Regions from separate parts of the Enterococcus sp. AMC1157 genome, predicted to be linked through region 2. Evidence: a T-box and tRNA genes for the amino acid it is inferred to sense, from the RefSeq annotation. Region 2 holds a T-box; the other regions hold tRNA genes.
The links. A T-box is a leader RNA that pairs with one kind of tRNA and senses whether it is charged. The one in region 2 lies ahead of argS (arginine--tRNA ligase), so its partner is inferred to be a tRNA-Arg.
Positions count from the first base shown of each region.

Region 1: it encodes a tRNA-Arg, which carries the amino acid that the T-box ahead of argS (arginine--tRNA ligase) is inferred to sense. The anticodon was not compared.
Region 3: it encodes a tRNA-Arg, which carries the amino acid that the T-box ahead of argS (arginine--tRNA ligase) is inferred to sense. The anticodon was not compared.

Region 1 is NZ_CM177099.1:1,087,134-1,091,408, reverse strand. It holds gene proS (proline--tRNA ligase) at 1-594, opposite strand, end outside; gene AC4BBX_RS05390 (helix-hairpin-helix domain-containing protein) at 607-864, opposite strand; T-box leader at 886-1,095, opposite strand; gene AC4BBX_RS05385 (O-methyltransferase) at 1,217-1,912, shown strand; gene AC4BBX_RS05380 (hypothetical protein) at 2,058-2,309, shown strand; tRNA gene AC4BBX_RS05375 (tRNA-Arg) at 2,479-2,552, shown strand; gene AC4BBX_RS05370 (hypothetical protein) at 2,771-3,280, shown strand; gene AC4BBX_RS05365 (MarR family winged helix-turn-helix transcriptional regulator) at 3,706-4,113, shown strand; gene AC4BBX_RS05360 (NADP-dependent oxidoreductase) at 4,152-4,275, shown strand, end outside.
Region 2 is NZ_CM177099.1:820,331-824,605, reverse strand. It holds gene argF (ornithine carbamoyltransferase) at 1-845, shown strand, start outside; T-box leader at 1,468-1,664, shown strand; gene argS (arginine--tRNA ligase) at 1,738-3,429, shown strand; gene AC4BBX_RS03930 (class I SAM-dependent methyltransferase) at 3,471-4,214, opposite strand.
Region 3 is NZ_CM177099.1:2,837,253-2,841,527, forward strand. It holds gene AC4BBX_RS13810 (hypothetical protein) at 1-152, shown strand, start outside; gene rpoN (RNA polymerase factor sigma-54) at 264-1,580, opposite strand; tRNA gene AC4BBX_RS13820 (tRNA-Arg) at 1,634-1,705, shown strand; gene AC4BBX_RS13825 (sugar-binding transcriptional regulator) at 2,015-3,052, shown strand; gene gap (type I glyceraldehyde-3-phosphate dehydrogenase) at 3,092-4,093, shown strand; gene AC4BBX_RS13835 (phosphoglycerate kinase) at 4,189-4,275, shown strand, end outside.

The DNA.
Region 1 (4,275 bases), 270 kb from region 2:
AAAACGTTCTGATGGTGTTTTTTCTCCTTTGTAGACAGGAATAGCTAAAAATTCCTCACACAAACGTGCGTATTCATCTAAAATGCGTAGGGTACGTTTACGAGCATCTTCAGCATCAATATGGGCCGTATGACCTTCTTGCCATAAAAATTCTGAAGTACGTAGGAAAGGTAAAGTTTTCTTTTCCCAACGGAAGACGTTTGCCCATTGATTGATTTCATAAGGTAGGTCACGATAAGAGTTAATCCAATCCGAAAAAGCTGTACCAATCATCGTTTCAGAAGTTGGACGTAATGCCAAAGGTTCTTCTAATTTTTCATCGCCAACTTCAGTTACCCAAGGAAGTTCTGGTGCGAATCCTTCGATATGATCGGCTTCCTTCATGAAAAAGCTTTTTGGAATAAGCATTGGGAAATAGGCATTGCGAATCCCTTCACTGCGTAAAAAGCTGTTAAATTCTTCTTGAATGTGTTCCCATAATTCGTAACCATCTGGACGGAAGATAATTGATCCACGGACAGGTGAATAAGACATTAATTCTGCTTGTTGAACAGTTTGTAAGTACCATTCTGTAAAATCATTTTTTTGTGCCATGTTGTAAGCTCCTTATTTTTGTTTGAATTGTAAGTTTTCTTTCTCTAATGCGGCTCGCATGGTGGGGAGTGATTTAGGACCTATACCATGAATCGCTAAGACTTGCTTTTCTGTTAAGTCTGCTAGTTTTTCAAAGCTATCAATGGTTTCGAACTCTAAAGCACCACGAGCTGGTTTAGAAAGGGTCTGTAAAAATTCTTCGTAAGTCATAGTTGCTCCTATCGAAATTTTTTTGTTGCCAATGAAAGGTTTGCCGATTTTTAGCAACAAAAAAAGCATTCTCATCCCATTAAAAAGGACGAAATGCTGAACATTCGCGGTACCACCTTTATTGAATAGAGGTCTCTATTCCACTCGCAACGAAGATAAGGGTTCTAACCCGATTGTTTTCACAATCTAATTTATTGGTAGGTTCACAAAAATAGGGGATATAAAACTTCCAGCCAAGGTTTCACTCTCTCGAATCATATTTTCGCTACTAATCCAAATCTTGCTTCTATACTAATCTGAAATTCAAAAAAAGGCAAGCTATTTTTACTTGTGAATTGGCTTTAAACTTTAGTATAATGAACAACAGTGAACACGATAAGGAAACTATGACTATTATATAAGGAGCAAAAAAATGAGAAATGAAATGATGTATCGACCTGTTGTCCAACCAGAGCTTGTCGATTTTTTACGAACAGAGCAAAAACAATTATCCGGTGAGTTAGGGAAAGTCGAAAAGGAAGCCAATGAAAATGAAGTGCCGATTATTCCCCATGAGACAGTCGTCTTCATGCAATTCTTATTAGGACAAATTAAACCGAAAGAAGTTTTAGAGATTGGGACAGCACTTGGTTTTTCTTCAAGTTTAATGGCTCAATACGTAGGTGATGAAGGTCATGTTACGACAATCGATCGTTTTGATGTTATGATTCGTAAAGCCAAAGCAACTTATGAACGTCTGGGTTTGGAAGATAAAGTAACTTTACTAGAGGGACAAGCAGCAGATATTTTACCAGAATTAACAGGTCCGTATGATTTTATTTTTATGGACAGTGCGAAATCAAAATATATTGAATTTTTACCTGAATGTTTACGTCTGCTAAAAAAAGGGGGCGTTTTGATGGTGGATGATGTATTTCAAGGAGGAACAGTCTTAGATCCAATTGAAGAAGTTCCTCGTAATCGTCGTACAATTCACCGTAAATTAAAACGTTTCTTGGATGTAATTAATAGTCATCCAGACTTGACGACAAGTCTAGTTCCTTTAGGAGATGGAATTGCCTTAATTACGAAAGAAGCTGATGAAGTAGTCATCGACACAGAAGTATAGAAATAATCCTTGTTTTTTACCTGATAGAAATAGGTGAAAAATGAGGATTTTTTTTTGATAGCAGGATTGAATCAATGTTGAAAATCAGTTCTTCTTAGGGAATATGGTAAAATAAAGAAAAATCTGAAAATTGGAGGGAGTATCAATGAAATTTATTTCGCAAACTCAAGACCAATCAGCTATTTCGATTATACCCTTTATTGATGCACCGACGATAGGAATCAATAGTCAAATCACTCGCTTAGAACAAGTTCTAGAAAATGATATGTTGGAAGATAGAAGAATTTTGGCGGATGGTACGATACCGATCAAAGATAAAGAGCTGATTGATGAAAGTACACAATATTTAGGGAATATGAATCGCTTAAAAGACTTGCCAATTACCGATAGCTTATAGAAATTTTGAAATCTAACTAGTATAGCAAATGGATAGTAATGAAAATTATTAATGATACTAAAAAAACATACATTTGGACTATTTTACTCAAAACTATTGTATTGTTTTTTTAAATATGATAAACTCATTTTCGTTGGTGATTTACAGCAATCGCCACATATGATAATTTGTCATAGTAGCTCAGCTGGATAGAGCATCCGCCTTCTAAGCGGACGGTCGGGGGTTCGAATCCCTCCTGTGACGTAAAAGTTAAGTTATTTATTCCTGATGGAAAAGCTTTTAAATAAGCATTTCATCAGGTTTTTTTATATTTTTTTGTTATGACGTAGACGAACTGAGATTCGAACTGGCAAAAGTATTCCACAAAAAATAATAGTTTTAATAGTTCAAACTTACAACAAATCCTTAATAAAGAAGTAATCAATGTTCATGGAGTAATTGACCGATTTTTAACATTATGATTGAATGATGAGACACAATTAGCATCAGATTTTTTTGATAAAGATGATTTAATTGATTTACTTAAACCTGACTCACTTGCGAATAGCAGAGAGTATAGACGTAGAAATGCTGAAAATACTATTGAGAATAGTGATATTATTGTAATTTTTGGAATGTCGATGGGTTCAATAGATAAACATTGGTGGGAAAAGATTGCTGATGTTTTGTTAAAAGCTAAAAATAAAAAACTGATTATTCATCTATATGAAAAAGAACCTAGTTATTTATCTGGTAGAAAAGTAAGATTAAGAAGAGAGAAAAAAGAAGGTGAGTTCTTATCTCATCTAGATAATTTAGACTTGTCAGATGAAAAAATATCTCAATTAAGAAAACAAATCTATATTGTGATGGATAGTCCATATATTGTTAATGCGGATTTAAGAAAATGTTTGAATCAAATAGGGAGTAAAATAGACAATATAATTGATTTTGGAACAAAAGGTATCGATCTATCTGAAACAGCCACTTAGTTTTTCTAGGTGGCTGTTATGAATTTGATAGATTAGGTTTTGAATGAATCAAAAGAATATTCTTTTATTTCTAAACGAGACCTATATTCTGAGGAATCAAGAGATTTTTCATTCATTTTAATTCTAACTATAGGAGAAAAATAATGTCCATAATTTTTTAGATTAGGCAAGTAGTCAAATGTGCTTACACAGATTATGCTATTTTTATTATTGCCTTTTAATTCACCTAATACTTTGGTAGGAACTATTTTGAGTGTAGCACAAATGACTTATTTAGTTGTCTACCTTAATTTTACTAGCGGTGTTATTTGATAATACGAATAAATTTTTAGAATTAATTGAAGCAAACTACTTTTCAAAGTATTAGAAATGAGTTATATTTGATTAGTCAACTATTGATTAATCAAATATGAAAGGAATAATAGATGAATTTGAGACAACTTAGCAAACTATTTTATCAACTTAAACTTGCCAATCAAGAAATGACCACTAAATTTGAAAAAGAAACAGGATTTAGTATCACACGTTATGAATTAATGTTGTTTCTGAAAGAGAATGGACAGTGTTCGCAAACAATTTTGCAAAATGAGTTGAAAATAGATAGTGCTGCGGTCACTAGACACTTAAAGATTTTAGAAGAAAAAAATTACGTTATACGTGAAAGAAACAAGAATAATAACCGAGAAGTTGTTGTTAGAATTACAGAGAATGCAACAAAAGAACTGGAACATTGTGAGAGAGAATTTGAGCATTCAAATAAACCGATGATATCGCCATTGAATGAGGAAGAAGAAAATACTCTTCTAAATTTATTAACAAAATTAGTGAAATAAACACAAAAAATTAGATTGGCGAATAGAGGAGAGGGCAGATGTTTGCGTATCAAATAAAGCAATACGGAAAGCAAGAACAACTTTTTTTGAATGAAATACAAAAAAATGTATTGTCTGATAATAGTATAATAATCAAAGTCCATGCAGCAAGTTTGAATCCAG
Region 2 (4,275 bases):
CTTCGACAAGAACCAGAGCCGCTTTTACCGTTGCTACGGTTGATTTAGGCGCACACCCAGAATTTTTAGGAGCGAATGACATTCAACTTGGCACCAAAGAATCGGTGGAAGATACAGCCAAAGTTTTAGGAAGTATGTTTGATGGCATCGAATACCGTGGTTCTAGTCAAGAGATTGTGGAATTATTAGCAGAGCATTCTGGAGTTCCTGTGTGGAATGGTCTAACCGATGACTGGCATCCTACACAAATGATTGCCGATTTTTTGACGATTCAAGAAAATCTTGGAGATCTTAAAAAGGTTAAGTTAGCTTATTGTGGGGATGGTCGAAACAATGTTGCCAACTCCTTGTTAATTACAGGAGCTATTTTAGGAACGGATGTACGAATTGTTGCTCCTAAAGAACTTCATCCAGATGAAGAACTTGTCGCGTTAGCCAAAAAATACGGTCAAGAATCTGGAGCAGAAATCTTAATTACAGACGATGTAGAAAAAGGTGTACTCCATGCAGATGTTCTTTATACAGATGTCTGGGTTTCAATGGGAGAAGAAGAGAAATTTGCTGAACGGATTGAGCAATTATTACCTTATCAAATTAATCAGCAAATAGTTGATCTGACTCAAAATGAAAAAGTCATATTTTTACATTGTTTGCCAGCATTTCATGATACGGAAACTAGTTATGGTTTAGAAATAGCTAAAAAGTATGACATAGAAGCAATGGAAGTAACAGATGAAGTGTTCCGCAGTAGCTATGCTAAACAATTTGATCAAGCAGAAAATCGGATGCACTCAATTAAGGCAATTATGGCAGCCACTTTGGGACATTTATTTATTCCAAATTAGAAAGCGATGTGTAGCGTAGCGATTTAGTTGGAAGATCGTTACCCTTCACAGTTATCTTTCTAATCTATTCGCTACACTACAGAACGAAGTCTGCTTTTGTCGACCGTGGGACCAACTGGAGCCAGTAGTCTCCAGTCTGCCAAGCTTCAAACTGTAACTAATCGCTACGATAAGTTACAGTAGTTCACATTGGCTCCTCTTTCAAGGTGACGGCGCAGCTTTCGTTGTTCCATTACGCTGGTTAGTTTTTAACATTTTTGTAGGTTAACTAATCAAGTGAAGACATTCTGTAAAATTAATGACAGCAATGAGTGCAATAAGATTACTCTAGTCAATCAATATTCAGCGTAACGAAGAGAAAGGCTTGCGTTGTCGCCACGTCAAGAATTCAATGTGAACAACGCCCAGTTGCCAATTGATTGGTTACTGGGCGTGTGAAGCTTGAAAGCTCCAAGACTACAGGCTTGGAGCGGTTCCGGGCTGACCTAAGCAAGACTCTCTCGTAGTGAAGCGTCAAATTTGCGGTGAATGGTAACGTAAAATTGTCAAATATACCAATAAAACTTAATCACAAGACTGGCGTATTCTCCCAAGATTTGCTATAATCATTTTACATTTCATAGATGATTTAGTGATCAAGAGAGTAGCTGTTCATTTTTTATGTAGCGAGTTCGGGAAGGTGAGAGCCGAATTAAAAAAGAAGAGTGAAGCGTACTTGTGAAAATTTGCTTAGCAAACGGATATCTACCGTTATCAGATAAAGTGGGTTCGCATGAAGCGAACAATCAGAGTGGTACCGCGGGAATTCTCGTCTCTAGTGTTTTAAACGCTAGGGGCTTTTTGTTTGCCTTTAGCTATTAATCAATGAAACAAAATTAGGAGGAAAGAAAGAATGAATAACAAAGACATTGTCTCAAAAGCCATTTTTGATGTTGTCAAAGAAGACTTATCACTAGAACAAGTTCAACAATTATTGGAAAATCCGAAATCAGCAGATCACGGAGATGTTGCATTTCCAGCATTTTCATTAGCAAAAGTTTATCGTAAAGCTCCACAACAAATTTCAGCTGATTTAGCAGAAAAAATTGATGGTTCTTCTTTTGATAAAATTGAAGTTGTTGGACCTTACTTGAACTTTTTCATGAACAAGTCAGTGGTTAGTGAGTCAGTTTTATCCGAAGTAATTAAAGAAAAAAATCATTTTGGTGATACTCAACAAGGAAATAATGCCAATGTGCCAATCGATATGTCCTCACCAAATATTGCTAAACCAATTTCAATGGGACACTTACGTTCAACTGTTATCGGTAATTCTATTGGTTTCATTTTAGAAAAAGTTGGCTATAATCCAATTCGTATCAACCATTTAGGAGACTGGGGAACCCAATTTGGGAAGTTAATTGTTGCCTATAAAAAATGGAGTTCAGCAGAAGCCGTTCAAAGCAATCCGATTAAAGAACTTGTGGGAATCTATGTGAAATTCCATGATGAAGCTGAGACAGATCCATCACTAGAAGATGAGGCGCGTGCTTGGTTTAAAAAATTGGAAGATGGAGACGAAGAAACAATTGCTTTATGGAAATGGTTCCGTGAAGAGTCTTTGAAAGAATTCAATAAAGTTTATGATATGCTAGAAGTTTCTTTTGATTCATTAAATGGGGAAGCTTTCTACAACGATAAAATGAATGAAGTTGTGGATTTATTAGCAGAAAAAAATCTTTTAAAAGAAGATCAAGGGGCAGAAATTGTTGATCTTTCTAATTATGACTTAAATCCTGCTTTGATCCGCAAGTCTGATGGCGCTACTTTATATATTACTCGTGATATGGCAGCGGCGATTTATCGTAAACGTACGTATGACTTTGCTCAATCATTGTATGTAGTAGGAAATGAACAAAGTTATCATTTCAAACAATTAAAAGCTGTATTAAAAGAAATGGATTACGATTGGTCAGATGACATGCACCATATTCCATTTGGTTTGATTACTAAAGATGGTAAAAAATTATCTACTCGTAAAGGGAAAATTGTTTTACTTGAAGAAGTTTTAAATGAAGCTATTGATTCTGCGAAAGAACAAATTAGTGAGAAAAATCCAAACTTGGAAAACAAAGAGGAAGTTGCGAAACAAGTGGGTGTTGGTGCAGTTGTTTTCCACGATTTAAAAAATGATCGTCTAAATAATTTTGATTTCTCATTGGAAGAAGTGGTACGTTTTGAAGGTGAAACTGGACCTTACGTACAATATGCTCATGCCCGTGCGATGAGCTTGCTTGGAAAAGCTGGTTTTACTCCAAATGAAGAGACTGCCTATGCATTAAATGATGAAGACAGTTGGGAAGTTATCAAATTAATTCAACGTTATCCAGAAACAATTCAACAAGCGGCTACAAAATACGAACCGTCTGTGATTGCAAAACATGCGATTAAACTAGCGCAAGCCTTTAATAAGTATTATGCGAACGTAAAAGTTTTAGCAGATGATTCTGAAAAAGAAGCCCGTTTGGCACTTGTTTACGCAGTAACAGTACTATTAAAAGAAGACCTACGCTTGTTAGGTTTACACGCACCAGATAAAATGTAATAGAAAAAGCATGGACTCCTTTGTTTTGGAGTCCATGCTTTTTACGGTTTAGATGAAATCACTCGCAAACGTCGATAGTCGGTTACCCACTGTGTTTTTTGCCACAGTTTTCCTCGAGCGTTTTCTTCAAATCGAGTAAGAATTTCAAGTTGTTCCTCAGAATTAAAAGAAGACAATTCTGTTTCAAAAAACTGTTTGGCGAAATTTATTAAGCCGATTTGTCCACCTGAAAGAACTGTCGGGCGAGGGAAATCATAAATCTGATCTACCGTAAATCCATTTTTATTTAATAAATGTTGGAAGGAATCGACAGTTGGAAAAGTGAATTTTGAATGATACTCAACGTTGAAAGGAAGTAGGGCTTCTTGAAAACTTTCCTCAACTATTTTAATATTACCTTTAGCACCGAATTCACAGATCAATTTACCTTGTGAAGTTAGTGCTTGTTCGATGTTATAAATTAATTTTTCGTGATTGGAAATCCAATGGAAAGCAGCATTTGAAAAAACGATGTCCCATTGATTTTTATAGGTCATTGTTAATGCATCTTGAACTTGAAAATTGATTGTAGGAAAATTTTCTTGGGCTTGCCGAATCATTTCTTCCGATCCATCAATACCTAAGACCTCTCCGTAAGAAGCAAGTTGAGATGTTAAGGTTCCAGTGCCACAGCCAATATCTAGAATTTTTTGCCCTGATTTTATCGGTAGAAAACTTAGTAAATCTTTTCCATATTCAGAAATGAAGGGATGTTTTTCATCATAGGTATTTGGGTTCCATTTCAAAAAAAATCAACTCCTTTTATAAGAAAAAGCCACTGAATACTTAATCAGTAGCTTTTGTTAA
Region 3 (4,275 bases), 880 kb from region 2:
ATTTAACCAAATGGCTAGATGCTGATATTTATGTATTAAAATTGGGGTGGCATAGTTTGATTTTAGGAGCAGCCCTTAATGTAGTTTCATTTATTTTAAATATAAAAAATCATCAAACACTGATGAATGCTGATGGAAGTACAAATAGTTAGTCACTGAAGAAGTGATGTACTATGTCAAAAAATATCAAACAAAAAAAGTTGCTCACTTGCAACTTTTTTTGTTTGATATCAGAACCTTAATGAAAGTAAAACGAAAAAATGCTAATCATCAAACCTTTTTCGTTTTGCTGAGCTCGGAATACCTAAGCCATCACGATATTTAGCTACTGTTCTTCGAGAAATATCGACTCCCTCGGCTTTTAGCAGATCAACGATTTTCTGGTCAGAGAGTGGTTTACGTTTGTTTTCTTCTGAAACGAGTTGTTTCAAGCGATTCTTCACATCCGTCGTTGAACGATCTTCGCCTTCTTCAGAAGCTAATTTTTGGCTAAAGAAGGTTTTTAATTCAAATACACCAAAATCTGTTTCTAAATATTTTCCATTGACGGCACGACTAACTGTCGATTCATGAATATCCAATTTTTCTGCAATATCCTTTAAAATAAGTGGTTTTATCGGATGCTCTGAATTTAAAAAGAACGCTTGCTGCCTTTGGATAATTTCATTGCCAACATTGAAAATAGTGTCTCCACGTTGCTGAATGGTTTTTTTCAGCCATTCAAAATCCTGTTGTTTGGCTTTTAAGTACTGTAATACTTCTTTATCACCACTTTGTTTCATTTGTTCAAAATAGTTTTGTTGGAATTTAATCTCAGGTGTACTATTTCGATTGGATAAAAGGGTAATCTGATTGTCTTTTATCTTGACAGTTAAATCTGGAATAATGTACAAACCTTCTGTCGAACCAAAAGCAGCACCAGGGGTAGGGGTCAAGCTTTGAATATAATCAAACACTTGTTGAACATTGGACATAGTGATACTGAATCGTCTAGCAATCATTTCCCACTTTCGATCTACTAGTTCTGTAAAGCATTCTTCTAAAATCACATAGGCCAATTCTGGTGCGTAATTGTCTCTTTCCGTTTGTAACATTAAACACTCTTGTAAGTTTCTGGCGCCGACACCTGCCGGATCGAGCTGTTGAATTAAGGTTAAAGCGTCTAATATTTGAATGGTTGTCCCACCCGTATTTTTTTCTGCTTCTTCTAAAGTGATTGTTAAAAAACCATTCAAATCAATGTGTTCCACTAAGTACAAAACCAGGGTTCGAAGATAGGTGTCACGATAATTTAAATGAATTTGATCAAGAAGATGCTCAAATAAAGAAATTCGACTATCAGGGATTTGACTAAGATAATTCATTTCAGTCCCTGTAGAAGTCCGTGGTTTAGAATAGTTAGCTGTATAATTTGGCAAAACAACTTCTAATAAAGGATTTTCTAACGATTCATTTTCGATAAAGTCAGTTAATTCTTCCGTCGAAAATTGTAAAACCTGAATAGATTGTTGTAGTTTTTGAGTCATGGCTAGTTTTTGAGTCTGTTTTTGTTGTTGCGTAAATTGCTGTTCAAATTTCATGGTAACTCCCCTTGTTTTTTTTCTAAACTTCCGCTAAACTATGTAAAGTATTTGCACCTGTAGTGTAGTGGATATCACACAAGATTCCGGTTCTTGAGACAGGGGTTCGATTCCCTTCAGGTGCGTTTTTTTAACTGATTACAGTATACTTGAAGAAGTGAAAAATGGCAAAATACTGTTGAACGACTAAAATCATAAACCGAATCCTAAAAGAAGTCTGGATGACCATTGTCCTAGACTTATTTTTTACATAGAATTGACAGAAAAAGCAGGAACTTTACATTTTTTATCCGGCTAACGGTTGATAATTAAGAGGGAACATGCTAAAATTATCTTCGTAAGGAATTGAAATTCGACAGTGATTCGATTTTTTTTATAATACATGGGTCGTATTAAGTCTATCTAGGACAATATGTGTCCAATGGAGGTTGCATATGCTTGATGAATTACAATTGATTGAAGCAATCGCACCAGATATTTTGTTAGTTATTCAGGAGAGATATCGAATACTACAAAATATTTATTGGATGCAGCCGGTTGGACGTAGAACACTTGCTGAAAGTGTGGACATGACTGAGCGTGTGCTACGAACAGAAACGGATTTACTGAGAAAACTCAATTTAATTGATAGCTCCAAAAGTGGTATGATGCTCACCCAAAAAGGGGAAGAGGTTTATAGTCGGTTGGGTAGTTTGATGGAACAATTTTTCAGAGTCCGTCAACTAGAAAAAAGATTGGCGACTTATTTTGGCATTGATCGCTGCTTGATTACAGGCGGAGACAGTGACCAGCAAGTGAAAGTCATCAATGAATTTGGACACCTACTGACTGAAGCTTTAGATAATCATTTACCTAATGGACACAATATTATAGCTGTAATGGGTGGAACAACGATGGCGAAAATTGCTCGTGAGCTCTCTAATTTAGAGACTGAACAGCGAGAAAATACCTTTGTTCCTGCTAGAGGAGGTATTGGTGAATCTGTCAATGTACAAGCCAATTCAATTTGTGCGGAGATGGCGACACGTTCAAATGGGAATTATCGAGCACTGTATGTGCCGGAGCAATTAAGTAAAGCAACTTATCAATCATTGATGAAAGAACCATCAATTTTAGAAGTATTGAACTTGATAAGTGAAGCTAACTGTGTTATTCATAGTATTGGGAAAGCTTTACACATGGCTGCTCGTCGAAAAATGACAGAAGAAGAGATTTTGATGCTTAAGCAAAAAAATGCAGTAGCTGAATCATTTGGATATTTTTTTGATGAAGAAGGGGAAGTGGTTTACAAAATCCCTCGAATTGGTTTACAATTAAAAGATATAAAGAACATCCCTTACGTGTTTGCGATAGCCGGAGGTAAAAGTAAGACAAAAGCCATCCGAGCTTATATGAAAAATGCACCAAAACAAACGTGGCTCATCACAGATGAAGCTGCGGCTAATCAGATTTTAAAAGGGGTAACCCTTTAAAATAAAATTTTTATGATTTTCATAAGGAGGAAATCTTAAATGACAGTTAAAGTAGGTATTAATGGATTTGGACGTATCGGACGCTTAGCATTCCGTCGTATCCAAGATGTAGAAGGAATCGAAGTGGTTGCTATCAACGACTTAACAGATGCTAAAATGTTAGCACACTTGTTAAAATATGATACAACTCAAGGACGTTTCAACGGTACTGTTGAAGTTCACGAAGGTTCTTTTGATGTTAATGGTAAAGAGGTTAAAGTATTAGCTAACCGCAACCCTGAAGAATTACCATGGGGCGAATTAGGCGTAGACATCGTTCTAGAATGTACTGGTTTCTTTACTTCAAAAGCTGCTGCAGAAAAACACTTAACTGCTGGTGCTAAACGTGTTGTTATCTCAGCTCCTGGTGGAGATGATGTTCCAACAATCGTTTACAACACAAACCATGAAATCTTAACAGGCGAAGAAACAGTTATCTCAGGTGCTTCATGTACTACTAACTGCTTAGCTCCAATGGCTAAAGCGTTAAACGATAACTTCGGCGTTGTTGAAGGTTTAATGACAACTATCCACGCATACACTGGTGACCAAATGACTCTTGATGGACCACACCCTAAAGGTGATTTCCGTCGTGCTCGTGCGGCTGCTGCAAACATCGTTCCTAACTCAACTGGTGCTGCTAAAGCTATTGGTTTAGTAATTCCAGAATTGAACGGTAAATTAGATGGAGCTGCTCAACGTGTTCCTATCGCAACTGGTTCATTAACTGAATTAGTAACTGTTTTAGACAAACAAGTTACTGTTGATGAAATCAATGCAGTAATGGCTAAAGCAGCTAACGAATCTTATGGTTACACTGAAGACGAAATCGTATCTTCTGATATCGTAGGTATTACTTACGGTTCATTATTTGATGCAACTCAAACTCGTGTAATGACAGTTGGCGACAAACAATTAGTTAAAACTGTTTCATGGTATGACAATGAAATGTCATACACTGCACAATTAGTTCGTACTTTAGAATACTTCGCTAATTTATAAGATAGTTCACTATCTGAATTGGCAGTATCAAAGCGGGGAAGCGACGCGCTTCTCCGCTTTTTTTAAGAGAAAGACGATATTAGGAGGCAATTTTAATGGCTAAAATGACTGTTCAAGATCTTGATTTAAAAGGTAAAAAAGTTCTTGTTCGTGTGGATTTCAACGTTCCATTGAAAGATGGC